2 regions of the Arthrobacter sp. S2(2024) genome follow, and region 1 is predicted to be linked to the other one. Evidence: predicted binding sites of a transcription regulator. Region 1 holds the regulator's gene; the other holds the start of a gene.
The links. The regulator LexA, encoded in region 1, represses DNA repair genes until DNA is damaged. The targets are predictions, from matches to a motif close to TCGAACANNTGTTCGA.
Positions count from the first base shown of each region.

Region 2: a site for LexA is predicted at 13,617-13,632, ahead of VLA65_RS18735 (LexA family protein). Genes of this name have one in related genera too.

Region 1 covers NZ_JAYKZI010000011.1:36,805-52,173, forward strand. The annotation lists gene infC (translation initiation factor IF-3) at 1-699, opposite strand, end outside; gene VLA65_RS17470 (DUF1844 domain-containing protein) at 1,078-1,464, shown strand; gene VLA65_RS17475 (MFS transporter) at 1,546-2,880, opposite strand; gene VLA65_RS17480 (SseB family protein) at 2,938-3,840, opposite strand; gene priA (bifunctional 1-(5-phosphoribosyl)-5-((5-phosphoribosylamino)methylideneamino)imidazole-4-carboxamide isomerase/phosphoribosylanthranilate isomerase PriA) at 3,840-4,586, opposite strand; gene VLA65_RS17490 (hypothetical protein) at 4,632-4,790, opposite strand; gene hisH (imidazole glycerol phosphate synthase subunit HisH) at 4,792-5,547, opposite strand; gene hisB (imidazoleglycerol-phosphate dehydratase HisB) at 5,544-6,170, opposite strand; gene VLA65_RS17505 (histidinol-phosphate transaminase) at 6,214-7,332, opposite strand; gene VLA65_RS17510 (LysM peptidoglycan-binding domain-containing protein) at 7,423-7,782, opposite strand; gene lexA (transcriptional repressor LexA) at 8,150-8,899, shown strand; gene VLA65_RS17520 (ATP-dependent DNA helicase) at 8,942-11,005, opposite strand; gene hflX (GTPase HflX) at 10,998-12,560, opposite strand; gene VLA65_RS17530 (class I SAM-dependent methyltransferase) at 12,963-13,577, shown strand; gene dapF (diaminopimelate epimerase) at 13,558-14,526, opposite strand; gene miaA (tRNA (adenosine(37)-N6)-dimethylallyltransferase MiaA) at 14,558-15,369, opposite strand, start outside.
Region 2 covers NZ_JAYKZI010000013.1:56,142-71,510, forward strand. The annotation lists gene ppgK (polyphosphate--glucose phosphotransferase) at 1-242, opposite strand, end outside; gene map (type I methionyl aminopeptidase) at 315-1,193, opposite strand; gene VLA65_RS18675 (SPOR domain-containing protein) at 1,307-1,471, shown strand; gene panB (3-methyl-2-oxobutanoate hydroxymethyltransferase) at 1,484-2,395, opposite strand; gene VLA65_RS18685 (glutamine synthetase family protein) at 2,586-3,926, shown strand; gene VLA65_RS18690 (bifunctional [glutamine synthetase] adenylyltransferase/[glutamine synthetase]-adenylyl-L-tyrosine phosphorylase) at 3,936-6,947, shown strand; gene VLA65_RS18695 (GNAT family N-acetyltransferase) at 6,998-7,519, shown strand; gene VLA65_RS18700 (hypothetical protein) at 7,527-7,787, opposite strand; gene VLA65_RS18705 (DUF2207 domain-containing protein) at 8,216-8,380, shown strand; gene VLA65_RS18710 (hypothetical protein) at 8,824-9,894, opposite strand; gene VLA65_RS18715 (helix-turn-helix domain-containing protein) at 10,793-11,059, shown strand; gene VLA65_RS18720 (DUF2510 domain-containing protein) at 11,137-11,493, shown strand; gene VLA65_RS18725 (hypothetical protein) at 11,608-11,907, opposite strand; gene VLA65_RS18730 (SH3 domain-containing protein) at 12,412-13,149, opposite strand; gene VLA65_RS18735 (LexA family protein) at 13,646-14,077, shown strand; gene VLA65_RS18740 (Y-family DNA polymerase) at 14,070-15,368, shown strand.

The DNA of each region.
Region 1 (15,369 bases):
CGGAGTCTCTTCGACTTCAGCGGCCTCCGCCTCAACGGCTTCCGATACGGTCTCCTCGGCCTGGGTTTCCTCGGCCTGGGCCAGGAGTTCCGCCGGCAGCAAGTCCGCGAGTAACTGGGTCAGGGGAGCATCCTCGCCTGAAACGTCAATCCGGCCTGCGGCCTTGGCTTCATTCTGGGCCTTGGCCTCTGCACGCTGCGCCGCGCGGCGGGCCTCGGCCTTGGCCTCGGCCTTGTTTTTCAGCGGACCGATCACCATGACCATGTTGCGGCCATCGATGCGCGGGCTGGACTCAATCACGCCGACTTCGGCAACGTCCTCAGCGAAGCGCTGCAACAGGCGGATGCCCATTTCAGGGCGCTGCTGCTCACGTCCGCGGAACTGGATCATGGCTTTCACCTTGTCACCGGCACCCAGGAAGCGAAGCGCGTGGCCGCGCTTGGTCTCGTAGTCGTGGGTATCGATCTTCAGGCGGAAGCGGATTTCCTTGAGGACCGTGTTGGTCTGGTTCTTGCGGGCCTCACGGGCTTTAACAGCGGCTTCGTACTTGTACTTGCCGAAGTCCATCAGCTTGCACACCGGAGGCTTCGCCTGCGGTGCAACTTCAACGAGATCCAGGTCAGCCTCGGCAGCCAGACGCAGGGCGTCCTCAATACGGACGATTCCAACCTGTTCGCCGGCAGGGCCGACCAAACGCACCTCGGGGACGCGGATACGCTCATTGATTCTTGGCTCGCTAATGTCAAAGCTCCTGTTGTTGTGATGAGTATTCCACCGGCAAATAGAGAAGGCCCCCAATTGCTGGCGCAATCGAAGGCCTCGAAGATCGGAAACGGCCCCTCAAGGGAGGCGTTCGCACCGTCCAAGGCTGACCTTGAACGGTGTCCGACCAGGTACCCGGCAACTTACATCCCCGAAGGGAAACGGCTGACGCGGGTGGGAGAGAACTCCGCTTGCAAACTGAAAATCAATTCTACAGAAATCGGCAACCAACCGCACATTAACGGTGGGTGGCCGAGCGCTGCGTGAGCCATGGAAAATGGCAACTTCCAGTCGGTCTGTGACAAGCTTACCAGCATGAGCACTTCAGACAGCAATTCCCTCGACCACGAGCCCGCCGGCACTGGTGCCGGAGTAAGCCAGCAGATCCGCGACATTTCGGAAGTTCCGGCTGTTGAGGTCATCACCACCGGCGCCGTTCACCTCATGAGCGCGGCAGCCGTCAAAGTGGGCTTGGCCGACGACCCCGAGGCCGAAGAGCTCAAGGACCTGGACGAGGCCCGCAAGCTGATCACCGCCTTGGCCGGACTCGTCACCGCCGCAGCACCGGAAATCGGTTCGCAGCACGCCGGCCCCTTGCGCGACGGCCTCCGCTCCCTGCAGCTTGCGTTCCGCGAGGCGTCCCTGATCCCGGACGAGCCGGGCAAGGGCCCGGGCGAAAAGTTCACCGGCCCGGTCAACTGATCCGGACTATCTGTACGACCGCGACGGCGGGCTGGCCCCCTTGGCCGGCCCGCCGTCGTCGTTTGGCGGCTTAGGCGCGACTCAGGTGGCGGGGTCTCCCGCGCCCGCCTGGGTGATGGTCATGCTCCGGCGCCGACGCAGCTGGAGGAACAACCCGGCAAGGCACAACACCACTCCCGCCGTCCCGATGGCGACGAAGCCGGCCCACGGCCCCACGCCGTCGATGAAGAGGCCCGCGACGGGCGAACCGAAAGCCACGCCTGCAGTGAGGGCCGAGCCGTACCAGCCCATGGCCTCGCCGCGCCGCTCCTCATCCACGATGTCGGCGACCTTTTCCGACGCCGCGGACAGCACCGGCGCGCAGAGCAGGCCGGGAAGCAGAGACAACAATGCAAGGGTCCACGTGTCCCCGGCGAAGCCCATCGGGATGGTCAATGCCGCCATTCCCAGCAGGAGCAGGATGGGCGAGACGGGCCGGTGCATGGCGCCGTAGATGAGCCCGCCGACTACCGATGAGGCGCACCAGAAGAAGAAGACAATTCCGATCTCGCTCTCGTGCCCGCCGCGCTGCAGCACTGCGACGATTCCGACGTCGGTGCCGCTCAGGACCATTCCGGATCCTGCGGCGACGGCGAACACGGCGGCTACCGCCGCGGTGAACCATGTGAAGTTCCGGGCCATCTTTCCCCGCAGCCCGGAAGGTTGCGACACTGTCGGAGCCATCTCCGAAGCGGCCTCCTGAAGATGGGCCGGAGCCGATGCCACCACCGCGGCTTCGGCCGCATGAAGCTCATCGGCATCCCGGTCAGCCGTCTGGCCGGCGTCCAGGACGCCCTCGCTGCGGGTGGGCGGGTTGAACCAGAGAAGGAAGAGCCCGGCGGCCGAAGTGCACACACCCACGATGGTCAGGCCGAGGACCGTGAACCCGCTGGTAGCCACGACCGCGCCCACCGCGGGGCCGATCATGAAGACCACTTCGGTGCCAATGGAGTCCAGCGCATAGGCCGAACGCCGCTGCTCGCCGTCAACCAGCACCCCCAGGGACTGGCGGATGACGCTGAAGATGGGCAGCGTCAACAGGCCCCCGACGAAGACAAGTGGGAGGATCCATTCGTAACTGACGTGCGGCACCACGGACCAAATCACCAACTCAGACACAACGGAAGGAATAAGCGCCTTGCGCAGGCCGACAGTGTCCACGCGCCGCCCCCGCCACGGAGCGCCGATCGCGATGCCGATGGTGAATACCGCCGCGGCAGCACCGGCGGCGGCATATCCCTTGCCCAAAGTCAGCACGATGTGCAGGGTGAGCAGGACTCCCGCTGCCGAGTGCGGTATGCGGGCCACCATGCCCACCAGCAGGAGACGCCGCACGGACGTGATGGACAGCATATCCCGGTAGAGAGAGAAATTCACGAGCTCATCCTCTGTTCTGCCGAGGGCAGGACAAGGACGTTCCCCCTGTGCCTTCGGCTACTGTGCCGCCCGCTGCAAGCTGACCTCGATCGAGTCAACCCGCTCGGCGAACAATTCGTTCTGCGCCCAACGCCCGTTCAGTCCGGAGACGAGATCCTGCACCGCGGCGGCGTCCAGGCCGTCTTCGAGGTACAGCACCACGCGCAATTCGGGGCCGGGTCCCCCGCCGGCCATGGCCGATCCGTCAGCCGTGCGCGAAGCCATTCCAGATCCCGGCCGCACCTCCAGGCGCCGCACGGCCGGGTACATCCCTGCCAGGGAATTGAGAGCAGACTCCAGTTCATCATCAAGGTACGACGGCGTCCAGTCGCGCTGCTGTGCCAGTGACCACATGGCAGGCCGGCGGACGACGAAGGTGACCTCCGAACCGGGATCCAGGACGAGCAACTGGGCCCCTTCGGAGACGGCAGACAGGGCCGCCCGGGCCGCATAAACAGCGACGGGACGGGCCTGCGGATGCCAGGCTTCAAGGGCGGCCGCCGACGTGAACACAGGCATGGCCGTGCGGCCATCCGGCGCCTTCAATGTCACGAGCGCCATGTCGGCCTGCTTGTCCGCATGGAGTCCGTCCACGCCCTCGGCTTCCTCAGCGAGCTGGGCCACCACCGGGACGAACACCCTCGCCGTTGCCAACGAAGCCACCACACCGGCCTCGCTGCCGGTTCCGGCGAGCAGTGCCGCGACGGCGGCGAGGTAGCCGGCGTCGGCCATTCCGTCGTCGTCCTCGAAATTATGGATCTTGGCGGCGTCGCCGCTCAGGTCGCGGCCTGCCCAGGGCTGGCCGGCGGAATCGCCTGCGCCGCCAGCACCTGCCAGGGCCGCAGCGATGTGCCCGGGCAACTGCCGTGCGGCCGGAGTCGAAGCCCGGTCAGCAGCCGGGGACTGTGGATCCTGCGACATCAGCGGCGGCCGGCGACGTCCAGGGCTTCCGGGAGCGTAAAGGCACCGGCATACAGCGCCTTGCCGACGATCGCTCCTTCGACCCCAAGCGGTACGAGCTCCCGCAGGACGCGCAGGTCCTCAAGGCTGGAGATGCCGCCCGACGCGACAACGGGCTTGCCGGTCTTTTCGACCATCTGGCGCAACAGCTCGACGTTGGGTCCCTGCAGTGTCCCGTCCTTCGTGACGTCGGTGACCACGTAACGGGCGCAGCCGGCATCCTCAAGGCGGGCCAGCACCTCCCAGAGGTCCCCGCCTTCCTTGGTCCAGCCCCGGCCTGCGAGCGTCGTTCCACGGACGTCGAGCCCGACGGCGATCTTGTCACCGAAGCGGTCGATGGCCCGGCGGGTCCATTCCGGATTCTCCAGCGCGGCGGTTCCGAGGTTCACGCGGGCGACGCCGAGCTCAAGCGCGCGCTCAAGGGATTCGTCGTCGCGCAGTCCGCCGGACAGCTCCACCTTGACGTTCAGCTGCGAGACGACCTCGCTGATGAGGCCGGCGTTGTTGCCGCGTCCGAACGCCGCGTCAAGGTCCACCATGTGCACCCACTCGGCTCCGGCGTTCTGCCAGTTCAGCGCCGCTTCCAGCGGGGTGCCGTAACTGGTCTCGGAGCCGGCTTCTCCCTGAAGGAGACGAACGGCCTGGCCGTCCACGATGTCGACGGCGGGCAGGAGTTCCAGAACGGGCAGTTCGGAGGCGGTAGTCATTGAAGTCCTCGGTGTTGTGGGGACGGGCGTCAGTTGCCCGGCAACTTATTTTGCAGGCAAAGTGAAGAGGTAGGCGGCCAGCAGAGCCAAGCCGGCGAGTACGTAGAACGAAATGGAGACCCAGGCGGGGCGTTTCTGCTGGTGGAAGGAGATTCCGCCGCCAACCAGCAGCCCGGCCGCGCCCATGAAGATAACGGACCACATATCAGGCAGCGCCTCCGGCCTCGGTCGGCTGCGGCTGGGTTTTTGCTTGCGGGCGCAAACCCTCAACCCAGTTTCGCAGGAGCCGGGCTCCGGCGTCGCCCGACTTCTCGGGGTGGAATTGCGTGGCACACAACGGTCCGTTTTCCACGGCGGCGATGAAGGGGGCGCCGTGTTCGGACCACGTCACCTTCGGCGGAGCCATGCGGGGCTGGACAACGTCGAATTCCCACTTCTGTACGCCATACGAGTGCACAAAATAGAAGCGTTCATGCTCGACGCCGGCGAACAGCTTCGAGCCTTCCGGCACGTCCACAGTGTTCCAGCCCATGTGCGGCACAACGGGGGCAGGCAGGAGTTCCACTTTGCCGGGCCACTCGCCCATGCCTTCGGCCTCGGTACCGTGCTCCACTCCGGCCTCGAACAGGACCTGGAGCCCTACGCAGATACCCAGGACTGGCCGGCCTCCGGCAACGCGACGGCCGATCATCCGGATCGCGTCCACTGCCTTGAGTTCACGCATCACCGTTTCGAAGGCGCCGACGCCGGGGACCAGGAGACCGTCGGCGTTCAGGACGTCTTCGGGTTTGGCGCTCAACGTGACTGCCGCTCCGGCACGCTCAAGCGCGCGGACCGCCGAGCGGACGTTGCCCGAGCCGTAGTCAAGAACCGTTACGGTCGGCTTTCCCTCGGGCGAGACGATGCGGCTGGCAGCCTTCGGATCGACCACAGCGCCGTCCTTGAGGATCTGCCCACTCACAAGGCACCCTTGGTGGACGGAATGCCTTCGACACGGGGGTCGGACTCGACGGCGGAACGGAGTGCACGGGCAAAGGCCTTGAACTGGGCCTCCACGATGTGGTGCGGATCCCGGCCGGCCAGGACACTCATGTGGAGGCAGATACCGGCGTGCAAGGTGATGGCCTCAAAGACGTGGCGGGTCAGCGAACCGGTGAAGTGTCCACCGATCAGGTGGTATTCCTGCCCTGCGGGCTCACCGCCGTGGACCAGGTAAGGACGTCCGGAGACGTCGACGACGGCGTGGGCCAACGCTTCATCCAACGGGACCGTGGCCTCGCCGAACCGACGGATCCCTGCTTTGTTACCCAAGGCGGTGCGCAGGACCTCGCCGAAGGTAATGGCAACGTCCTCCACGGTGTGGTGGGCGTCGATGTGGGTGTCTCCGCTCGCCTTGACGGTCATGTCGATGAGCGAATGCTTGCAGAGCGCCGTCAGCATGTGGTCATAGAACGGCACCGAGGTGCTGATATCCGAGACGCCCGTGCCGTCGAGGTTGATTTCAACCAGGACGGAGGATTCGCTGGTGGTGCGTTCCATGCGTGCTGTCCGGGCGGCCGCCGTGCTGGCGCCGTTTTCGCTCATCGATATGTCCTTAGGAGGAAGGAGTGGTGGGACTTGTTCAAGTCTAGGCCGGTGCGGAGACCTGGCCGTCCAGCAAGGCTTCGAGCGCCTTGAGGAATGCAGTGGTTTCAGGCTCCGTGCCCGCGGTGACGCGGAGGTGGCCCGGGATGCCGACGTCGCGGATCAGGACTCCGCGCTCCAGCAGGCCTTGCCACAGGGCGTGGGGATTCTCGATTCCGCCGAAAAATACGTAGTTCGAATCGGAGGCGGCCGGCTTGAAGCCCATGCGGGTCAACTCGCTGACAATGCGATCGCGCTGGACCTTGATGTCCTCGACGTCGGCCATGAGGGCTTCGCGGTGACGGAGGGCCGCCAGTGCGGTCGCCTGCGTGATGGCGGAGAGGTGGTACGGAAGGCGTACCAGACGGATCGCGTCGGCGACCTCGGGGGCAGCTGCCATGTAGCCGATGCGCGCACCGGCAAGGGCGAACGCCTTGCTCATGGTCCGGGACACAATAAGGCGCTCCCGGCCGGGGAGGAGCGTCAACGCGCTTGGCGTGTTGTCGTGGGCGAACTCGTGGTAGGCCTCGTCCACGATCACCACGGTCCGGCTCGCCTCGCCGGCGTCGTACACGGCTTCGACAACGTCCAGGCCAAGTCCCGTGCCGGTGGGGTTGTTCGGGGAGCAAAGGAACACGACATTCGGCTTGAGTTCACGGACTTGCGCGGCCGCCGAGGCCGCATCGAGGCCATAGTCTTCAGCGCGAACACCAGCGATGTATGCAGTGTCGGTTCCGCTCGCGAGCAAAGGGTACATGGAGTACGTCGGCGGGAAACCGAGCGCGGACCTGCCCGGGCCGCCGAAGACCTGGAGGATCTGCTGGAGTACTTCATTGGAGCCGTTGGCTGCCCAGATGTTCTCGGCCGAAAGGTCGTGGCCAAGGTATTCCGCAAGGGCCTCGCGCAATTCGGTGAACTCGCGGTCCGGATAGCGGTTCAGTCCGGTGGCGGCTGCCGCGACCGCTTCGGTGATGGCCGCCTGGACGTCCGCTGGGACGCCATGCGTGTTTTCGTTGACGTTGAGCAAAATCGGAACATCAAGCTGCGGCGCGCCATAGGGGCTCAGGCCGCGAAGGTTGGTCCGGAGGGGAAGTCGGTCAAGTCGCTCAAGCTGGTCACTCACCATGACAGTTTAAGGTGCCGCGGCGGATGCCCTGAAACTGTGACGGCACGGAGACCGTCCAGGGGCCGGGCAACCCGGTCCAAGTTGCCGCTAAGTCGAAGGAATGAACAGCTGCTGGCCGGGCACGATGTGGCCGTCCTGGAGGTTGTTCAGCTGGATGATCTCCGCAACGACGTCGCGTGGATCTCGGGACGGTGCGGCGCTTCCCGCAATCCCCCACAAGGACTGGCCCACTTGTACCGTGACGCTCGTGCTTGAGGTGGGCTGCAGTTCAGCGGCGGAATCAGCAGCCTTGGCCGGCGAATTCAGGAATCCCGCCAAGCTAAGGAGCGCTGCAACCAGGAGCATGGCCGGGACGCCGAAGAAGACCATGCGGCCCCTGCGGGTCAGGCGGAGCCGGCCCGCCGGCGCACTGTGGCCGGGTGTGTGGGTGATGGTGATTGCGGACATGAGCTGAGCCCTTCTGAACAATGCCGCGTTCCGGAATCTCTGGTTGCGGCTGCCAATTCTTGCCTTCATTCAGTGCTTGCAGGACGGTTGTTCGTTGTTGTCTTCGAACGATTCGGGCGAACACCCGGACCCCACATCACTTTTATAGAACACATATTCGAACCTTGCTACGACATTTTTAGCACTTATCAACGAACGATGTCGAGACTCGCTAGAACAAATGTTTGATAAACGCCTGCGCCTGCCCTACGTTTGAGTGAAGGAACGAGCACTGAATCAGTGCAACAGGAGGGTCTGACATTTCAGGCCGACAGTCCCGGCAAGCCCCTCAGGGCCGCGCGGACGGAACGGAAGGGTGTTGGCGAACATGGCAGCGAAAGCCACTGGCAGCGGGTCGGCCTCAGCGCGGAGCCAGCAGCCGCAGAAGGCCCCCAAGAGCCTGACCGTCCGCCAGAAGAAAATCCTGGAGACCATCCAACGTTCAGTGAACGATCACGGGTATCCGCCGTCGATGCGCGAAATCGGAGACACGGTCGGCTTGGCCAGCTTGTCCAGCGTCACCCACCAGTTGTCGCAGCTCGAGAAGCTCGGTTATCTTCGCCGCGATCCCAAGCGTCCACGCGCCATGGAAGTCCTCATGCCGTTGACCCTGGACGGCGGCTCTGTCATCCCCGGCGTTGAAGCGCCGGCGAAACTCCGCAGCGCCGGCGGCCTGGCCGTCACGGAACTCGCGAGTGCCAGTGACACGGCCATGGTTCCCCTCGTCGGGCGCATTGCTGCCGGTGGACCCATCCTGGCCGACCAGACCGTTGAGGACGTCCTGCCTCTGCCCCGGCAATTGGTAGGCCATGGCGAGCTCTTCATGCTCAAGGTCGCCGGTGATTCCATGATCGACGCCGCTATCTGCGATGGAGACTGGGTGGTAGTGCGGCGTCAAAACGACGCACTCAACGGCGACATCGTGGCCGCACTCCTGGACGACGAAGCCACCGTCAAGACCTTCCGGCAGCGCGACGGCCACACGTGGCTGCTCCCGCAGAACACGCAGTACGAACCCATCCTGGGCGACCATGCCACCATCATGGGCAAAGTCGTCTCGGTCCTGCGCTCACTCTAGGACGCGCTCGCTCTAAGGCACCCTCACCCAAGGGCCCCTGCCTTAGGCCGTGGCCGACGCGGCGTAAAGACGTTCGAGGGCACCGCGCACCACTGAACGGTCCGTGGTGGGCCAGAAGGGCGGCAACGCTGCCCTGAGGAAGTTGCCGTAGCGCTCCGTCGAAAGCCGTGAATCCAGTACTGCCACGACGCCCTTGTCCCCCGTTGAACGGATGAGGCGGCCGGCCCCTTGTGCCAGCCGAATGGCCGCGTGCGTTGCAGACACTGCCATGAAACCGTTGCCCCCGGCCTGGGCGACCGCGCGGGACCGTGCCGTTATCAGGGGATCGTCCGGGCGAGGGAACGGGATCCGGTCAATCACGACCAGCCGGCAAGAACCGCCGGGAACGTCGACGCCCTGCCAGAGGGACATGGTGCCGAACAGGCAGGTGTCCTCCTCCTCGGCAAACTGCCTGACCAGCGCGGCCATGGTCGATTCTCCCTGGCACAGGATGTCCACATCCAGGCGCGACCGCATCGCTTCCGCGGCGTCCTCAGCCGCACGACGGGAAGAGAACAGGCACAAAGCTCCGCCGTGCGAGGCCTTGATGAGCTCTTCAAGTTCGTCCAACGCTTCGGGCGAGGTGCCGCGACCCGGCTTGGGCAGGTGCTTGGCGACGTACAGCATGCCCTGCTTCGGGTAGTCGAAGGGCGAGCCGACATCCACGCCCGTCCAGCTGGGGGCGCCCTGGCCAGTCAAGCCCAGCCCTCCGGCTGTGGCCTCGAATGCAGACCCGATAGCCAAAGTGGCAGAGGTCAACACCACGGTATGGCCCGCGAAGAGCCCTTCGCGGAGGCGTCCGGCGACGCTGAGCGGCGCGATGTTGATGAGCGCCGGCGAGTCCTCGTCGGGGGCCGTGTAGCCCTGCTGGGGATCGAAGCTGCTGTTCCGGGAGAGCCACACGACTTCCCTGTTTTCCCGGGCGGAGAGCAGCCGTTCGCACAACTCGAGGATCAGCATGAGCCGTGAGCGCGCGAGCTGACGTCCGCCGTCGACCGCGTTGGACGAATCCCCCTTCGAATCGGAAAGCGCCGCACGGCACGCTTCCCGGAGCTGGTCCACGCCATCAAGTTGTTCGTCATTGAGCCCGTTGGGCAAGAGGCCGGACGGCGCTCCCATGATCGCGAGTTCCAAACGATCCGCGGCGGCGTTCAGCGCGTCCACGGTGATGGCCGTGTGTTTGCGGGCGCTGGAGGCCGCGGCATGGATCATCGCCACGGACAGCTGCCCGGACACGGCACCGGTCACACGGTCCTGGAGCTCGTGTGCTTCGTCCACCACCACGACGTCGTATTCGGGCAGGACGGCCAGCCCTTCAAAGGCGCTGACGGCGAGCATCGCGTGGTTGGTGACCACGACGTCGGACTCCGCGGCGCGGTGGCGGGCGAGCTCGCTGAAGCACTCCTCGGCCATCGGACACTTTTGCGCTCCGAGGCACTCCATGGACGTGACGGATACCTGGCGCCAGGCCCGGTCCGTCACGCCCGGCATGAGTTCGTCGCGGTCCCCCGTCGTGGTCTTCGCCGCCCATTCACGCAGCCGCACGACTTCCTTGCCAAGCTGCGAGGCAGGCCCGCCGATGGCTGCGGCCAGATGCGGAACGCTGGTGTCCTCGCCAAGGGAGAACAGCTGCCCCTCAGCCGGTTCCTCGCTGGGGAACCCGCCCTCCAGCTTGTGCCGGCAGACATAGTTGGCCCGGCCTTTGACCAGGGCGATGCTGACCGGGCGCTCCAGCTCCGGATTGATGGTTTCCAGGAGCCGGGGCAGATCCCGGCCCACGATCTGCGTCTGCAGGGCCAAGGTGGCCGTGGACACGAGCGTGGGCTTGTTGCTCTCCATCGAGTGCGCAATCAACGGAATCAGGTACGCAAGGGACTTGCCAGTGCCAGTGCCCGCCTGGACCAGGAGGTGTTCGCCGGTCTCGATCGCCCGCGCCACCTGCCTGGCCATCTGGTGCTGGCCCGTGCGGTTTTGGCCTCCCATGCCGGCAACGGCTTTGTCCAGGAGTTCGAGGGCGGTCCGTTCCCCCACGGTTTCGCCGCGCTCCCCCGCCTCTGGATCAACCATTGCTGACGAACGACTCCAACTCGGCTGCCAGGTTCTCGTGGACCATGGCCACCACGCGGGTGCCTTCCTCCTCATGCTCAAGGCTGAGGATTTCGGCGTCGGTGTTGTGCAGCTTGTTGATGAGCTCGCCGCGGTTGTACGGAATCAGGACTTCAAGGCGCACGCCAGGGCGCGGAATAGCCTCGCTGATAGCCCCGAGGAGCTCGGCAATGCCCTGCCCGGTGCGGGTGGACACGACGACGTGGCGTGGCTCTTTTTGCTTGAGCCGCTCAATGACGAACGGATCAGCGGCGTCCGCCTTGTTCAGGACGATGATTTCCGGGATCTTCCGGGCATCTACTTCGCTGAACACCGTGCGGACGGCCGCGATCTGGCCTTCCGGATCGGGATGCGAAACGTCCACCACGTGGAGGATCAGATCGGCGTCGGCCACTTCTTCCAGCGTGGAGCGGAAAGCCTCCACGAGCTGGGTGGGCAGCGAACGCACGAAGCCGACGGTGTCCGAGAGCGTGTAGCCGATTCCGTCAGGGGTCTGGGCCTTGCGCACCGTCGGATCCAGGGTGGCGAACAACGCGTTCTCCACGAGGACACCGGCATCCGTCAGGCGGTTGAGCAGTGACGACTTTCCGGCGTTCGTGTAACCGGCGATGGCAACCGAAGGAACGGCATTACGACGGCGGTTGGCCCGCTTGGTCTCGCGCGATGGCTTCATGGCGGCGATTTCGCGCCGTAGCTTGGCCATGCGTGTGCGGATTCGGCGGCGGTCCAGTTCGATCTTGGTTTCACCAGGACCACGGGAACCCATGCCGGCACCGGCGCCACCCACCTGGCCACCGGCCTGGCGGGACATGGAATCGCCCCAACCACGCAGGCGCGGCAACAGGTATTCCAACTGTGCGAGCTCAACCTGGGCCTTGCCCTCGCGGCTCTTGGCATGCTGCGCGAAGATGTCGAGGATCAACGTGGTGCGGTCCACCACCTTGACCTTGACGATGTCTTCAAGGCCGCGCCGCTGGGATGGCGCCAGTTCGGCGTCGACCACCACGGTATCGGCTCCTGTGGACATCACGATGTCCTTGAGCTCCATGGCTTTGCCTGAGCCAAGGAAGGTGCCGGGGTCCGGTTTCATGCGGCGCTGGACGATGCCGTCCAAGACTTCCGAGCCGGCGGTTTCGGCCAAGGCGGCGAGCTCCCTCAGGGAATTCTCGGCGTCGGCCAGGGTGCCTTCGGTCCAGAGGCCTGCCAGCACGACGCGCTCAAGGCGCAGCTGCCGGTATTCGACCTCGGTAACATCTTCAAGTTCCGTGGACAGCCCGGCGGTACGGCGCAGGGCCCGGCGTTCGGCCAGGTCCTCTTGATCGCCGTCGTAGATGCTGTGTTCTTCGTCCAGGCGGGAAATTGCCTGGGCTTTGCCAAACACGCCCCGGGGTTCGTCGCGGTCCTGAACTATGGCAGGTGCGTCCTTGGAGAGAATCCGGTCGATGACAGCCTGGATTTCTTCAGGACTCATGTCCTGGGCGTCGGAATCGGGTCCGGTGTTCTTCTGCGTGGTCATGGTCTCCTTTTAGGGGGTTCGGCACTTCCAGAATAGTGCCGATTCGTCTCTTGTGGCGCGGAATTCGCGCAGGGCTGATGCCTGGCAAGCCTCTGCCGATGGCCTGGGGTCTCCATCCGGACGGGCTGCGCGGATTGCGAACACAGATCCCAGGGGCGGGAGGGGACGATCTGCTGAGTGTCCAAGCGTCAAGAACGGCGTCTGGAACGGACATGCCAAGGCGGAATGGCGCTGCACATACTGCAGGCCTGCGTCGCGGGCGGTGCCGGCTACACGGAGTCGGTTACTCGGAGATCAAGAACATGCAAACCACGCTATCAGACCTCGTCAAGTCCGGGCCGGGGCGGTTTGGAGCAGTGCGCGGTTTCCCTTGCCCGCTGCTGGCAACTAATCTGGCAAGCTATGGAGTCTGCTCACTATTTCAGCGCACAGCCCGCGGGGCCGTTCACCCGCAAGCCCCTCACGGTGGAACTGGCCGGCGCGACCCGCCGGCTCCAGACAGCGGGCGGCATCTTCAGCCCCGACGGGATCGACAAGGGAACCGCGATCCTTCTCTCCGAGGTTCCACCGCCGGCGCCGCAGGGAAACCTGTTGGACATCGGCTGCGGCTGGGGTCCCATTGCGTTGACCATGGGGCTCATGGCGCCGCACGCTCAGGTCCACGCCGTCGACGTCAACGAACGCTGCGTCACCTTGACCAACGAGAACGCCGCGCTCCTGGAGCTCGGGAATGTCACCGCGAGCCTGCCCGACGAGGTCGATCCCGCCGTGACGTTCGACACTATCTGGTCAAACCCGCCCATCCGTATCGGCAAGGATGAACTCCACAGCCTGCTGCTCACCTGGCTGCCGCGGCTCGCTCCGGGTGGAAACGCCTGGCTCGTGGTGCAGAAGAACCTTGGCGCGGACTCGCTTCAGCGCTGGCTGGCCGATACCCTCGATGGTTCCTTCGCGGTGTCCCGGGAAAGCACGTCGAAATCCTTCCGCGTCCTGCGGGTCAGGAAAGCGTCCCGCTAGCGACAATCACGGCGGGGCCGCTGAGCTCCACGTGTTCGCGGTCGCTTTCTCCGGGGAAGAACCGCACGCCGACGACGCCGCCCGGCACGTTGACGCGCCACGTGTCGGGAGCACCTTCCCCGGCCCAGTGCCGGATGGCGACGGCGGCCGCGCAGGCGCCGGTGCCGCACGATTGGGTCTCACCGACGCCGCGTTCGTGCACTCGCATCGTGATGTTGCCTACGCCTTCGTGGACGAGGGGCTCAGCGGGAACCACGAATTCGACGTTGGTGCCGTTGGCCGGCTTGGGATCGACGACGGGCGCCTTGAAGAGCTGCGTGGATTTGAGCTCTGAAAGTTCGGCCAACGCCACCACAGTGTGCGGATTGCCCATGCTGACAGAAAGGGCAGGCCGGGCCACTTCCAGTCCGTCGGCGCTGACGAGGGAGTCCATGGCCTTGGTAGTGGCATCCTTGGGGAAAATGAACTCCCACGGACCCATATCCACCGCATAGCCTTCAGGGGTCCGGACAATCTTCTTGATGCCGCCGCGCGTCCCGATGGTCAGGGATTCACCGGCGTTGAGGGTGACAAGTCCTTGCTCGATCAGGAATTGGACGAAGACGCGGACTCCGTTGCCGCACATTTCGGACAACGAGCCGTCGCCGTTGCGGTAGTCCATGAACCACTCGGCAGCGGAATCCGCTTCGAGCAGCTGGAGGCCTTCAGGCAGGAATCGTGAAGGGACTGCCCGGATGAGCCCGTCCCCGCCAATGCCCAGGTGGCGGTTGCAGAGCGCTGCGACCTGCTCCGGAGAGATCTGGTGTGCGTCTTCGGGGTCCGCAATGAGGACGAAGTCGTTGCCCGTACCGTGCCCCTTGGAGAAGGCCAGCCCGTGAAGACCGGAGGCGGGTACGGAACCGCCGGCAGCGGCAGGCTGCGGGGCGGAAAATGCAAGGGTTTCATCCATGGCTCAAGGCTACCTGTACTGGGGGTTGCGCCTAAATCACCGACGCCGGACTCGCGCAGATTTCTGCGGCTTTGGCCACCAAATCCGTATCCTGCCAGTCCAGCCAGTGGATCCGGGGGTCCGCCCGGAACCACGTGAGTTGGCGCCGGGCGAATTGCCGGGTGGCCACGATGGTTTCTTCGGCCGCGGCAGCTGTGTCGGATTCGCCGTCGAGGACCTTCAGGAACTGCGCGTATCCGAGCGCCCGCGATGCCGTCTTGCCTTGCCGCAGTCCGACGGCGTCCAGCCGCGCGACCTCTTCAAGAAGTCCCGCGTCGACCATCTTCAGCACGCGCTCGGCCAAACGCTCGCGCAGCACTCCGCGGTCGACGTCGAGCCCTATCTGCACGGCCGGCTGGAAATACTCGCGCTGCGGCATGAAGGAGCTGAACGGGCGGCCGGTGAGCTCGAAGACTTCCAGCGCGCGGATGACGCGGCGGGCGTCGCCGAGCCTGCCGGCGGACACGGGGTCGATGCGCTGCAGCCGTTCCTTGAGGCTTGGAAGACCCGAGGTTTCGTGCTCCTGCTCCAGCCGCTGCCGCACGCCGGGGTCCGTGCCGGGAAATTCCAGGACATCCAAGGCTGCCCGGACGTAGAGGCCGGAGCCGCCCACCAGGATGGCGCGCTTGCCTCGGCCATGGATATCACGGACGGCGGCGCGGCAGTCGGCCTGGAAAGCGGAGACGCTGGCTTCCTCGGTGACCTCCATCGTGTCCAGGAGGTGGTGGGGCACTCCCCTGCGTTCGGCGACGGTGATCTTGGCCGTGCCGATGTCCATTCCACGGTAGAACTGCATGGCATCGG
Region 2 (15,369 bases), on a different contig from region 1:
GTGACTCCCACGGGCGAACCCTTGGCCGGAGCATCCTCACGGGCCGACAACTCTTCGACGATCTGTGCGATCACCTCGGCGACAGCTTCGGGAGTGGCGGGTTGCGGCGTCGGTATGCGGAGGCGGTCCCCGAGCAGCTTGCCTTTCTTGAGATCGACGATGCCGCCCTTGATGCCGGTGCCACCGACGTCGATGCCGATCAGCGGGCCGTTCTTGTGGATCTTCTCATCCTTCTTGGTCAATGCGTTTCCGTTCATGGCAGGAGGGGTGGGCATGTCGCAGCACGAACGGCTGCAGGTGACCTTCCGGAGAGCTTAGGGAAGAGTCAGGATTTCGGCGCCGGTCTCGGTGACCAACAGGGTGTGTTCAAATTGTGCGGTCCGCTTGTGGTCCCGGGTGACGACGGTCCATTCATCGGGCCACATGTCCCACTCGATTGTTCCAAGGGTGAGCATGGGTTCAATCGTGAAGACCATTCCGGCTTCGATGATGGTGTTGTAGGCCGGCGCGGCGTCGTAGTGGGGGATGATCAGGCCGGTGTGGAACGCCTCGCCGACGCCGTGGCCCGTGAAGTCACGGACCACGCCGTAGCCGAAGCGTTTCGCGTACGACTGGATGGCACGGCCGATCACGTTGATTTCGCGGCCGGGCGCTACGGCCTTGATGGCCCGGTTGAGCGACTCCTGGGTGCGTTCCACCAGGAGCCGGGACTCGTCGTCGACCTCGCCCACCAGGAAGGTGTAGTTCGTGTCGCCGTGGACGCCGTTGATGTAGGCGGTGATGTCGATGTTCAGGATGTCGCCGTCCCGGACGACGGTGCTGTCCGGGATGCCGTGGCAGATGACCTCGTTGAGCGAGGAGCACAGGGACTTGGGGAAGCCGCGGTAGCCAAGCGTCGACGGGTAGGCCTGGTGGTCCAGTATGAATTCGTGGCCGATCCGGTCCAACTGGTCGGTTGTGACGCCGGGCTCGATGTGCTTGCCGACCTCGACGATCGCCTGGGCCGCGATTTTGCTGGCGATGCGGATCTTCTCGATGGTTTCCGCAGACTTGACCTCTGAACCGGTGAACTTCGCGGGTCCCGGCTTGCCGACATACTCCGGGCGCGGGATGGACGCCGGAACAGGCAGCTGTGGGCTGACGGTCCCACGGGTCAGCGTGCCGATGGGTGCGGTCAGAGCGGGAGAAGGCATAGATTGATCATATAAGGGACGCACGAGACGCAAGTAACTAAGAAGCTAAATATCGGCCCGTGCGAAGGCACCGGCCCCGCCGGGCTTGCGGCGGGATTCGAAAAGGAGAAACCGTGGCGGAGTTCTGGTACAACGTTCAGACACACCAAATCGAAGAGGACGCGATGTCCGACTGGTCCCAGCTGATCGGTCCCTACAAGACCCGCGAAGAAGCGGAGCACGCCCTCGAAAAGGTCAAGGCCCGCAACGAAGCCTGGGACAAGGACGAGGAGGACTGAAGCTGCTTCCTCCTAGAAGGAGTGTTCCGGGCCGGGGAACTGGCCGGACCTGACGTCGTCGGCGTAGGCCTTCGCCGCGGCGCCCAGGGTGGTGCGAAGATCCGCGTATTGCTTGACGAACTTGGCCATCTTGCCGCCGCGCAGTCCGGCCATGTCCTGCCACACCAGAACCTGTCCAGTGGTCGCGTTGCCTGCGCCGATTCCGATGGTCGGTACGTCAATGGCTGCGTCGACGGCGGCAGCGGTTTCCGCGGGAACCATCTCCATGAGCACACAGAACGCTCCGGCGTTTGCGAGGGCAATGGCGTCTTCGACGAGGCGCGCGGCGTCGTCGCCCCGGCCCTGGACGCGGTAGCCGCCCAGCGAGTGTTCGCTCTGGGGCGTGAAGCCGATGTGCGCCATGACGGGAATGCCTGCCTGGACCATGGCCCGCACAGTTCCCGCATAGAACGCGCCGCCTTCGATCTTGACGGCGTGCGCCAAACCTTCCTTCAGGAAGCGGACGCCTGTTGCCACTGCCTGCTCCGGCGACACTTCGTAGCTGCCAAAGGGAAGATCGGCCACTACCAAGGCACGCTTGGCGGACCGGGCCACCGCGCGGCACAAGGGGAGGAGCTCGTCGACGGTCACAGGGAGGCTGGTTTCGTTCCCGAAGACGTTGTTGGACGCCGAATCGCCGATCAGCAGGACCTCGATGCCGGCCTGGTCGAAAATTTCCGCCGTGTATTGCTCGTAGGCGGTCAACATCGCAAAGCGCTCACCCTTGGCCTTGGCCTGCTGCAGATGATGGGTGCGGATCCTCGCGGCGGGCTTCGGCGTTGAAGCATCCGCTGAAGCCCCGGAACCTGCCGCGGCAGGTCCCGTTCCGTAAGGCGCGGGAATTTCGGCGGGCATGCTGGAATCGGAACTGTTGCTTGGGGCCATGGATAGAGCGTATGCGGTACCGGCCGTCCTAGCCACCGGCGCATGGGGAGCCTCACATTTGTAAACGCTGTGTTACGCGAACCGGGGGTGCAGCCAATCCGGGCCAATGCTTAGTAGAGTGAATGCTGAGTTGTCGTCGGCTTCGAATCCCGAATCCGCGGCATGGACGTTGACCCGGAAATGAGGCCCCATGGACCGCCAGCAAGAGTTCGTTCTGCGAACTATCGAAGAGCGTGATGTGCGCTTCGTACGCTTGTGGTTTACCGACGTCGTCGGTTCCCTGAAATCGGTGGCACTTGCGCCGGCAGAAGTGGAAGGCGCCTTCGAAGAAGGCCTGGGTTTCGACGGCTCGGCCATCGAGGGCCTCGCCAGGGTGTTCGAATCCGACATGCTTGCCCAGCCAGACCCCTCCACGTTCCAGATCCTCCCGTGGCGTGGTGAAACCGAGCAGACCTCCAGGATGTTCTGCGACATCCTGACCCCCGACGGCGAGCCGTCGGCCGCAGACCCCCGGAACGTGCTCAAGCGCACCCTCGCCAAAGCCGCGGACATGGGCTTCACGTGCTACACGCATCCCGAGATCGAGTTCTACCTCCTCAAGTCCCAGGACCTCGATGCCAACGGCGTTCCTGTTCCCGTTGACGAGGGCGGCTACTTCGACCACGTGCCCGGCGGCGTGGCACAGGACTTCCGTCGCACGGCCGTCACCATGCTTGAATCCGTGGGCATTTCCGTGGAGTTCAGCCACCACGAGGGCGGACCCGGCCAGAACGAGATCGATCTCCGCTACGCGGACGCCCTCCAGACGGCGGACAACATCATGACCTTCCGCACGGTCATCAAGGAAGTGGCCCTGCAGCAGGGCACCTACGCCACCTTCATGCCCAAGCCGTTCACCGACCACCCGGGTTCAGGCATGCACACCCACTTCTCGCTGTTCGAGGGTGACACCAACGCCTTCTACGAAGCCGGCGCCGAATTCCAGTTGTCCAAGACCGCACGCCAATTCATTGCCGGTATCCTCCGCCACGCGCCGGAATTCACCGCCGTCACCAACCAGTTCGTCAATTCGTACAAGCGTCTCTGGGGCGGCGGCGAAGCGCCGAGCTACCTGAGCTGGGGGCACAACAACCGTTCGGCCCTGGTTCGCGTGCCGCTCTACAAACCGGGCAAGGGCCAGTCCGCACGGATCGAATACCGCGGCATTGACTCTGCCACCAACCCGTATCTCGCCTACGCAGTGTTGCTCGGTGCCGGGCTCAAGGGTATCGAGGAAGGCTACGACCTTCCGGCCGCCGCGGAAGACGACGTTTGGTCGCTGACTTCGGCCGAGCGCAAGGCGATGGGTCACACTCCGCTTCCGGCCAGCCTCCACGACGCCATCCGCGCCATGGAGGATTCGGAACTCGTAGCGGACATCCTCGGCGAACAGGTCTTTGACCACTTCCTGCGCAACAAGCGTGCGGAATGGCAGGACTACCGGCTCCAGGTCACGCCTTACGAGCTCAAGCGCAATCTCGGCATTCTCTAGGCTGTGAGTGTGAGCCTGGCCCGCCGGCTCATCTCGGCCGGTTTCAGCGACCTTGAAAAGGGTGAGCGGTTCCTTGCCGCGCGTGAACTCGACGGCATCGACCAAGACACGATCTTCGCCGGTCTGCACCTCAGCGCCAACCCGGACACCGCGTTGCAGTCGCTGGTCCGTCTGATTGAGAAGCATCCCTCGCTCAGGCAGCTCGCCGGGGAGCACCCGGATCGGAGCGAGCCGCTTTACCGCTTGCTGGGGGCATCCGAAGCCTTGGGGGAGTTCCTGATCAGGCATCCGGAACACCTGGACGTCTTCGATGTCCGCGTCAGCCCGGAGCCCTTGTCCGCCGATGCCAGTGAGCTCCGGACGAAGCTGCTCCGATCGGTCAAGGCAGACCCCAACTCTCCCCGGCCCGTTGCCGCGATGACCGGAGCCAGCGCCTACACGGCTCTCCGGACGGCTTACCGTCGCGGGCTCACCGAACTGGCCATCAAGGACCTCTGCGCCGCCAGTCCGCAGGACTTCATGCCCGCCGTCGGTGCCGAACTGGCCGACCTCGCCGGTGCCGCGATAGAGGCGGCCCTCGCCGTTGCCAGGGCCGAAGCCGCGGCGACTTTCGATCCCGCCGATATTGCCGGCGTCGGGCTGGCCGTCATCGGCATGGGCAAGTGCGGTGCCCGGGAGCTCAACTACATCTCCGACGTCGACGTCATCTACGTGATCGAGGCACCGGACCTGGAGGACGCCGAGGCCGCGACCATCGGCACGGCCTTGGCCGCCGGGATATCCCGTGCCATTTCGTCCACGGGGACCGAACCGGGTCTGTGGGAGGTCGACGCGAACCTGCGGCCCGAGGGGAAATCCGGTCCCCTCGTCAGGACGTTGCCCTCGCACTTGAGCTACTACGCGAAATGGGCTGAAAGCTGGGAGTTCCAGGCGCTCCTTAAGGCGCGGACCATCGCGGGGGACAGGGAGCTGGGCTCGCGTTACGAGCAGGCCGTCCAGCCGCTCGTGTGGGCTTCCGCCGGCCGGGAAGGGTTCGTGGAATCGGTGCAGGCGATGCGCCGCAGGGTGACGAACAACATCGCCCCGGCCGAAGAGCAGCGCCAGATCAAACTCGGTCCCGGCGGGCTGCGCGATGTCGAGTTCACGGTCCAGCTCCTGCAACTTGTCCACGGAAAGTCCGATGAAACGCTCCGTTGCCGGGATACGACGTCGGCAATATCCGCGTTGTCCGCGGGCGGCTACATCGGCCGGGTGGACGCCGCTGCCTTCGACGCGGCCTACCGCTATCTGCGGGTACTTGAGCACCGCATCCAGTTGTTCCAGATGCGCCGTACCCACCTCATGCCCACAAGCCAGGAGTCTTTGCGGTTCCTCGCCAAGGCCGTCCTGGGGCCCTTTTCCACAGGCAGGCCGCATCCGGACGCGCTGATTGAAACCTGGCAGAAGACCAAACGGTCCGTTCGTGAACTGCATGACCGCATCTTCTACCGGCCGCTGCTCAACACGGCCGCGAAGTTGAGCACCGAAGACGCCCGGCTCACTCCGGAAGCTGCCCAAGGGCGGCTTGCGGCACTCGGTTACCGCGACCCGCAAGGCGCCATGCGCCACATCGAGGCCCTCACGGCCGGGGTCAGCCGGCGCGCCGCACTGCAGCGGCAGTTGCTCCCCATCCTTCTCGGCTGGCTCGCCGAAGGTGTGGACCCCGACGCCGGACTGCTCGCCTTCCGCCGTGTCAGCGAAGCACTCGGAACCACCCATTGGTATCTCGGGATGCTCCGGGACTCGCAAGCGGCGGCCGAGCGGCTTTGCCACGTGCTCTCCAACTCACGGCTCATCGCGGATCTCCTCGAGGTTTCCCCGGAATCCGTTGCGTGGCTTGGTTCCGACAAGGAACTCATGCCGCTGAGCTTCGAGGCGCAGTGGCAGGAAATCCAGTCCAAGATGTCGCGCCACGCCGATCCGGAAAACGCGATGCGGCTTATACGGCTCATCAGGCGCCGGGAAATCCTCCGGATCGCCATCGCGGACAGTTCCGGCCTCCTGGAACAGGACGCAGTGGGCACGGCGTTGGCCGATGCCGACCGGGCTGCGGTTCTGGGCGCCTTGCACGTCGCCGAGTCCATCGTGGCTTCCGAGGGGCCCCTCACGACGCACGTGTTGGTAGTCGCCATGGGCAGGCAAGGCGGACGCGAGATCGGCTACGGCTCGGACGCCGACGTCATGTACGTCCACCGTGCCCTCCCCGGGGCGGGTGAATCCGAAGCCCAGCAACAAGCCCTTGCCATTGTGGGACACATTTCCACCTTGTTGACCCAACCCCTCAAACCGGCCATCCTGGCGGAGCGGGTCCTCACCGTCGACGCCGATCTTCGTCCCGAGGGGAAGAACGGGGCCATGGTCCGTTCCCTCGAGTCATACGCGGAGTATTACCGGCGATGGTCCCTCATCTGGGAAGCCCAGGCGCTGTTGCGGGCACAACCCATGGCCGGCAACGACGAATTGGCCGCGGAATTCCTTTGGCTCATCAACCCGATCCGGTACCCCGAATCGCTCGCCGAGACGGATGTGCGCGAGATCCGGCGCGTCAAGGCACGGGTTGAGTCGGAACGGCTCCCGAGAGGCGCCGATCCAGCCAGGCACGTCAAGCTCGGCCGGGGCGGACTGAGCGACGTCGAGTGGCTGGTGCAGCTGTTGCAGCTCCAACACGCAGGGAAGCATCCACAACTGCGGACCACGTCAACCCTGCAGGCCCTCGACGCGATCGAGTCGTTGGGCCTGATCGACAAGGGCGACATCGTGTTGCTTCGCGAAGCCTGGCGGCTCGCGAGCCGCATCCGCTCGGCGAATGTGATATGCACCGGGCGTGCCTCGGATCTCCTCCCTGCTTCCCGAAGGGACCTGGAGGCCGTTGCCAGGTGGTGCGGTTACCCTCCCGGGCAGGCTGCGGTGTTCGAAGAAGACTATCTTCGCTTGAGCCGGCGGACCCGGGCGGTGTTCGAAAAGGACTTCTACGGCCAGTGAGCTCCAGGCTGAGCCGTCCCGCGAAGTACGGAGGCGGCTAAGCTCGAAGGATGCTGGAAACCGTGTGGCTCATTCCCCTGAAGGATCTCGACGACGATGCCCGCGCCATCACGCTCGGCGACGTCGCCGTCATGGAATTGGCCGCGGGGCAGGAAGACTTCGTCGGGGACCCGTTCAAGATGATGCTCATGGGGTTGGAAGACGAAAGCCGCCTGCCGTACGTGATCGAAGCGGCAGGCGCCGCCATCGGAGTATTTACCTTGCAGGCTGGTGCCGCAACCCTGGCAGGATGGCACGACGACGATTCCGCCTGGCTCTTGCGCGGGTTCCTGATCGACCAGAAGCGCCAGGGGAGAGGCCTGGGCTCCCTGTCTGCTGTGGCCGCTGCCCGGGAAGCGCAGAAGCTGACAGCAAGGCTGGGTGGCGGGCAGGCCGGCGTCGTGCTTTCCGTCAACGAACACAATCCTGCCGCCAAGGCTGCCTACGCAAACGCGGGTTTTGTCGAGACCGGCAAGTATTTGGGAGGTTCCGCCGGTCCGCAATGGACCATGTACCGGGGTTTCGGCGACTAGGCGGTACTTAGGACTCGACCAGCGTCACGATTGTTTCCGGGCGCACGCCGTCGAATTTCATCGCCTCGGCGGCAGCTTCGGACTCCAGCGTTCGCTGGAACGTCTCCATGTCCGGGACGTCGACGATCAAACCAACCCGGTTGGTTTTTTCCGGGTCCACGAACGTTCGAACTGTGAAGCCCAGGGGTCCGAAGAGTTCTTCCCGTTTCGGTGAGCTAAGCCAGTGCTCAACGTCATCGACCTCGTGGAAGATCATCAAGGTTGTCATCGTATGCCTCCGCTTTGAGTAGTTGCGTCAGGAGCCGGAAGGGATGAGGACTCTCTCAAGCATCCTGATCACGCTGAACGTACCACGGCGTCCACGCCCGCGACAGGGGCGTTGGAATGGCAGAACCGGGCGTGAATGCCGGTTCCGGTAGGCACGCCGGATTGCCCCATGGTTTTGGCTCTGCGGCGCGCCGCGGACACAGACGCTCGCTCACTTATGTGGGTGCTTGGCGGGACGCTCGCTCACCTATGTGGGTGTTTGGCCGGACGCTCCTGCAGACATGACCTCAAGGTGGACGTGTCCCTTTATGTGAGCGGGCGTCCCGGGAAGGATTAGAATAATAAGCATGCTTATAGTAAGGTTGCTGAGGTTTGCACAGCGATAAAGGCAATCATCAGAATGTTTACGACTGAAACTGGAGCTACATCATGAATGTCATCCTCGGAATCGTCGCGGTCATCGCGATCCTTTTCTTTATCATTGGCGGCACCGTAAAGGCCCTGGGATTCCTTCTCTGGATCGCCCCGATATTGATCGTCTTGGCGATCATCGTCTTCCTCTTCCGGTTGATTAGCGGGCGCCGGCGGGTGTAGGAAAAATTGGGGGTCCGGCCCCTGCGATCCGGGGTCTTTACCAAAAGAACGGCTGTGTCTTTGCGGGCACAGCCGTTCTTTTTTGTGGGCACGAGTCCGACGGCGTTAAAGGGAAAGGGCCGCAGTTCACAAAAATGAACTGCGGCCCTTCATTTGCCTCGTGCGGTGTTACTAGACGCCGTAGTAGAGCTCGAACTAAACAATGCTGATTGGCGCTGGTTGAGCGGTGTTGAGATCCGCTAGATTCCGGGGTTTTGGCGTTGGCCTTGATGGGCGGAAAATGGCCACTTGCGGACTTCTTGCGGACTTTCTGCGGACTGACTGTGATTCTGAAGTTGGCTGGTGGACGTTAACAACATCTGGTAGTTCAGGGACAGCGGTCACGACCGGTCGCTCACAGAACCGGAGACGCTCGGCGCTTTGCAAGACATCCGTCCATCCGTTCAGGGCAGTTCTGCCACATCCGGACCGAACGAACACTCATACGTGCCGGTGGAGTGAACCAGATCGGCCTGCGCGTCCTGCTGGCTAATCGCTCCACTCTGTACCAATCGAAGAAGCTTGAACAATTCGCGGGTGTCTACGACGAGTCCGCCGTCCTTGGCGAACTCCTCGACATCTTCGGGACTGCTCGCCAACGGTATGGGCCGTTCGTCCGGGGCTAGGGAAAACTGTGCGTTGATCACGTACCACTGCGCTTGAGGAACGTCACCCGTGCGACTTTCAAAGAAACCCGCTGCCCGCGCTAGCTGGTTTATGTCGCTGGTCTTGGCATTTCGCGAAGCATAGCCTTTGACCTCGACCAGCGACAGCCAATCTGCATCGCGTTCCGACTTGATCCGGAGATCTTCACGTTTCGCCGCTTTGTTTGCCTCGGCTTCCGCATCTGAGTCAAAGACCTCGAAACCAAGGTCTTTGAGGCAGCTCATGACTGCGCCAACCAGCTCATCGCCTTGCGCTTGAAGAAGAGTCCTTTCCCCGGATTCGGCGGCGTTCGACGCCTCGGAGGCGGCCAGCCGAAGTACATCCAACTCGGCTGTTCGCTTGGCCAGATATGCGGCTGTCTCAACTTCGTGCGCGGAAATAGCTGCTGCGGCCTCAAGCTCGGCATGGGTCATCCATCGTTCAAGTGCTCCGTACCCAGCGGGCGGAAATTCATCCGGCCACTTCGACTTCCACAAGGCGAAGGCAGCAGCCAGCCACGTGGCCCGATGGGTCGTGACGGCAGGGAGCACCCACCATTCAGCCTCGCCGTCTCTCCCTGTCGACCGGACTAACCCCAGCGGGCGGCCCGCTACCTCCTCGACTAGGGTGGAGGCGTTTGCGCTTCCGTGACGCCCTCTCTCCGACAAAGTGTTGTAGAAGTCGCCAACCGGGACATTCCTGATGATGCTTTCCTTGACGAGACTTTCCAGTCCACGAGAAGTAGCCCCGAGGCCTACTGCAAACCGCTCAGCTCGCGCCCCGTCGCCGAGATCGAGAACGACGGTATTGCGTCCGTAGTCCTCGAGCAACCGTCGTGGTCCATTCCCCCGCCGCTCGAGGGGGGGCAGGAATTGCAGAACCTTTACGTGGTCGTGAATTACGCCACCAACGTTTCCCTGGCATACAACGAAGTTATAGTCCTGTTGTCTAACCTGGGCTATGGAGTTCACGTATTTGACTGTCCCGCCTTGGCGGTCCAATGTCGCCCGTAGCTCCGACCCTTCCTCGATTCCCACGGCGGCCACCCAAGGCAAAGGCCTGTGGTCCAGAGCATTCCTCAACTGCGTCCCCGTTCGATCAGCGCCGCATTCCGGCATCGCAAGCCTACCGGGTCGGATCCATATCACTCTAGCTGCCGGGCTTGCGCGTTCGACTCGGCCCGTTGGCCTGTAGCCTCTGACCCCGTGGCATTCCAAACAGCAAGGCAGAAGCAGGAACTCATCAAGCCGGCGCGCCTACTGCCAGTCTCCGTTGGGTGGGCACTGGGATAGAGGCGTGATCTCTCGACCCACGGATTAGAGGGCCGTCGATTTCGCCAGATTCCGATAGCTGCCATTACCCGCTAGATTCCGAGGGATATCGAAGCTCCAACGGCAAAGCGGGGCCAGTTCGATTTCGTTGGATGCCGCGGTTTTCGTTGGGTAAACGTTGGGTTCGAACCGGAACTTCCCCCGCGCCTAGAGATGACGCCCAAGGATCGTTGAGAACAGCAAGACCCGAAGGTTCCGCGGATTGATTGCGATGGCCTGGAACTAACTGTTTGCGGACTTCTTGCGGACTTTCGTCGCACTGCCACTACGGAAAAATGGTAGCGAGGACACCATTATCAACATTTCTGAAACGATGTCAATTCTTGAGATTGGTCTTTGGCGCCGTTTGCGGCTATCTTCGTCCGTAGACGTCCTAATCGACCACGGAAAGATCACCATGACGATCTCAGCAACTGAAGGCTCCCGCCGCACGTATACCGTTACCGAACTAGCCGAAATCCTCCAGCTCCGGCCCGCAACCGTCCGCGCCAATGCCCGCGCCGGCAAGTGGCCCTATCTGCAATTCGGGCCACGCACCATGCGATTCACTGAAGCGCACCTCGAAACCATCCTCACCAAATCCGAAGCAACACCACCACAGCCGATGACCCGCCTGCACCGCAGAAGAGGCGAGCCGCCGCGTTACTCCTCTACCGCGCCCTAACAGTGAGTCGGAGCTTCATGCGTTTACGATCATCCTGAGCCGCTGAGGGCTCATGCAGGGAATATGGGGGGTATTTCATGAGCAATCCCGCAGGCTGGTATCCGGACCCGTCCAATGCGCCCCAGACGCGCTACTGGGACGGTGCCGCATGGAGCAACGACGTTCGACCATTCGCCCCGCCAGAAGCCCCGCAGTCGGCGCCCGAGGCACCACGGAAGCGCCGTGGCAACAGCTGGATCTTGGCTGGATGTCTAATTGCCACCATCGGTATCGCCCTCGGCTTCATGGCCGCAGCCACCACGCACGTCGACGCGTACGGGAATACAACACAGGGTGGTCCAACGCTCGCCACGTTCCTTGTCATTGGCTTGGGGCTGGCCCTCGTAATTGTTGGATTCTGCATAAGGCTTCTTGCTGCAGTTGAGAAACGCTAATACATGAAACCGGTCGGCCAAATAGCGTTGGGGTAAGCTCTCGAGCGGGCCGCAACCGCAGCCACGACTACACCCGTTCAAACTCACCATCCCCGGTGAGGGGCTGTTTCGTATCTAAAGCACTCTCGGGTCGATCTTCCGCCGTCGCACCCTGGATGCTTCCACCCAGACCTCTTTGCGGCCCTCGTAATAATCCATCGGCCAGGGCACTGACACCAGCACGTGCGCCTTCGTCCACCCGTAAGCAAAGGCCGGCACCTCATGACTTTCACCGTTGTCGTAATCCAGCATCACGAACACGGGCAGCGGCTCCTTGGGCCTTGTCGCGGCTTCAACGGCAGCCGGATCCACAGGCGGCACGACGGGAGTTACCTTGCGCGATTGGGGCGGACCCCAGAACTTCTTTTCCTCCACAGCCCGAGTCTGCCACCGAGGGCAGACAATCGGGGCTCACGTCCGGCAATGACGTTGGCCTCGCGGAAAGGTAGCCCCCACAGGGTCGGCGTTGGGTTTTCGGAGCGAGAGGAAATGGGAACTTGTGGACGTTGGCGAGCTTGTACACCCCCTTAGGCGCCCGGGATAGTCTTGCGCACAAGTGTCCGGGCGAGAAACATTGGCCGGACGATCAAAGACTGAGCCGAGAGCTGAGATCGGGGGCGAACTTGGACGGACAGCAGTGGATCTGGGTGGCGGCGGTGCTGGTAAGCGCGGCGACGCTAGCCTTTGTTATGGCCTTTGGGCGCCGGTGAACAGTGAAGGGTCGCCCGCGCGGCGTGGGTGACCCTTCAGGTTGTTCTAACGCGTGGACTTAGGCGGGGATGTCGAACTGCTGGCCTTCTGGCTTGGACGGCAGGACGAGCTTCCGCTGACGTGAAGGCGGCCCGAAATAGATTCCGGACCGCCTTCTAGCTCTCGGTTCTACGGGGCATAGGCCCATCCGAGGTACCCCGGAGGCCAGGTGATGTTTTTGACGCTAATGGGCTGCCCAGGTTCCAAGGTAGTGATGACCTGGCCGTTTCCGATGGAAACAGCCACGTGCCCGTTTCCTGCGTCCCATCGCGGAGAGGAGTAGTACACGAGCGCGCCGGCCGGTGCGTTCTTGTCAGTGTGGATCCGGCCCCGAGTTGCCTGCCATCTGTAGTTGGAGATGGCGTTAGGGAACGTGAAACTGTTACCGAAAGCTCTTGCTGCGAATACCTCGCACAGGCCCCCAAGACTCTTGTTGCCGATCATGGAGTGCGCGTAGGCGACAGCCTTTGCCTCACGGCTACCGCCCGAGGGCGCGGGCGCGGGTGCGGGCTGGTCGCAAGGAGGGACGATGGGATTGGCTGATCCGGTGATGACAAATGCATCTGCGGCATAGCCGATCCGGCCGCCGCCAAGGTCGACCCTGTCCCAGATGTTGCTTGCCCCCCACGGTCCTTGAACATTCGCTCCGCGCACGTAGCAGAGGAGGTTAACGGAACCGCCCTTCGGGATCGTGCCCACAACTGATGCTGATACCTGTGGCGAAGACCGCACGTTGAGCGAGTAGCTTTTTCCGAGTCTTCCTGTGGCAGCGTCCGCCGGTGCGGCGAAGACCGCACTTCCCGCGGCCAAGGCGACTGTTATTGCGCCGGCCGCCAACACGCGTTTGAATCGTGTTTTAGTAAACATATTGCCCCCATGATCTGCGTGGTCCCCAGCGAACGACGCAGTTCAGAGCTTGGCACGGGGAAAGCATCTCCGGAAGTGTTGAAGAACAATCTTGATGGAAAATTAAAGTTGCCGAATGGCGCTCAGCGACGCCCCAGTCGGCCGTTATCGACGCAGTATCTCGATCTTTTCCGAACAAGTAGGCGATGCCGACGGATATCCATCGACGTATATGGCCCAGCGTGAGCAAACCATCGGGAGCCCGTTGCCTTAATTGGGATGAGTGCACGCGGCTGACCAACGAGCGGTGCACGGCTGTTGTTTGAGGCCCGCCTATTCGGGCGCGCCACAAGATCGGGTCCGTCACCAGGTGCGGCTCCCGCCAGCTCTCTTGAAGCGGGGGAATCTGGAGGCTACATCCGAACCCCGGATCCTGCATCGATGTGGCATGGTGGGGTCAATGTCCGAGCGGAGGGCTACCATTTGAATAGAACATATATTCGAATAAAGGTGTGTCATGTCTCTTGCCCTAGACCCCCGCATGATAAAAGCGGGGGCCGAGCCCGGGCACATCCCCGTGGCCCCGGTGGCCGTCCCCGCGGGCTACCCATCTCCGAGCCAGGACTACTTTTCCTCGGAGCTCGACCTGAACGAGCACCTGATCAAGGACAAGACCAGCACCTACATCGTGCGGGTTGCCGGGAACTCGATGGAACCGGCGGGCATCAGTGACGGTGACGAGCTCATCGTCAACAGGGCGCTCGCTCCCAAGGACGGCTCAGTGGTGGTCGCGATCCTCGACGACGAACTCACCATCAAACGCCTCCGGATCACCCGGGCCGGCATCATCCTGCAGTCGGACAACCCGGACTATCCGCCCATCCGCGTCCCTGAACTCTCCGATCTTCGGATCTGGGGAGTCGTCACATGGTGCCTCCACCATGTCTAAACCAGCAGTGATGCGCCGAATGCAGGAGATCGCACACATCGACGTCAACTGCTTCTACGCCTCGGCTGAACGGATCTTCGATCCCTCCCTCGAAGGGAAGCCGATTATCGTTTTGTCCAACAACGACGGCTGCGCGGTCACGAGGTCGAACGAGGCCAAGAAGCTCGGGATTGCGCTGGGTGAGCCATGGTTCAAACTCGCGCCTCGGGCCAAGGAATGGGGGCTGATCGCTAAGTCGAGCAATTACGAGCTCTACGGATCGATCAGCGCCCGGGTGATGGAGTTGCTGGCACGGTATTCGGCATGGCAGGAGATCTACTCGATCGATGAGTGCTTCCTCGGCGTCAAGGGATCCGGAGAGGATCTACTGGCCCTGGGCCGGACGATGAAGGACGCCTGCCAGCGGAACGTTGGCGTGCCGGTCTGCGTCGGCATCGCCCCGACCAAGACGCTCGCCAAGCTGGCCAACAAATGGGCCAAACATAATCCGGTGTTCGGTGGCGTGTGCCGCTGGGAGTCCGTGCCACCAGCGGAACGGGAGGCGCTCATGTCCCGGCTGTCCGTGATCGAGATCTGGGGTGTGGCCGCCAGGCTCACCAAGCGGCTTTATGCCATGGGGATTAACTCGATCCTCGACCTGTCCCGCGCCGACCTGGTCGCCATCCGGGACAAGTTCTCCGTCGTGATGATGCGAACCGTCCTCGAACTGCGGGGCACGCCGTGCATCCCTATGGAGGAAGAGCGGATCGGTCGGGACCAGCTCATTTTCAGCCGGTCGTTTTCCAAGCCGATCACGACGGCCGCGGACCTGCGCCAGGTCTTGAGCGTCTATGCGCAGATGGCCAGTGCCCGTCTGGCCAAGCACGATCAGCAAGCCAAACTGCTGACCGCTTTTGCGGGGACGTCGTACTACAACCCCAATGACAAGTCGTTCCCGTCAGTGAATGTCCCGTTGCCGATGCCCACGGCCGACCCGGTGATCCTGACCAAAGCTGCTCATGCTCTGCTCCCGCGGCTCATTGAGGGCGTCAAGTACGCCAGGGCAGGGATCATGGTGACAGACCTTCGGCCCAGCGGAAACCAGAAGCCGCTGGAACTGTTCGAGAACTCCCACGAGGAACGAGGCATCGGGACGCTGCTCGAGGACGTCAGCAAGAAATACGGCAGGGGCTCAATCGGGCTCGGGCACGCCGGCATCAAGGGAGGCCCAGACTGGACCATGAAGCGGGACATGCTCAGCCCACGGTACACAACCGAATGGGCCGAGCTGCCCATCGTCCGGGCAGCATAAC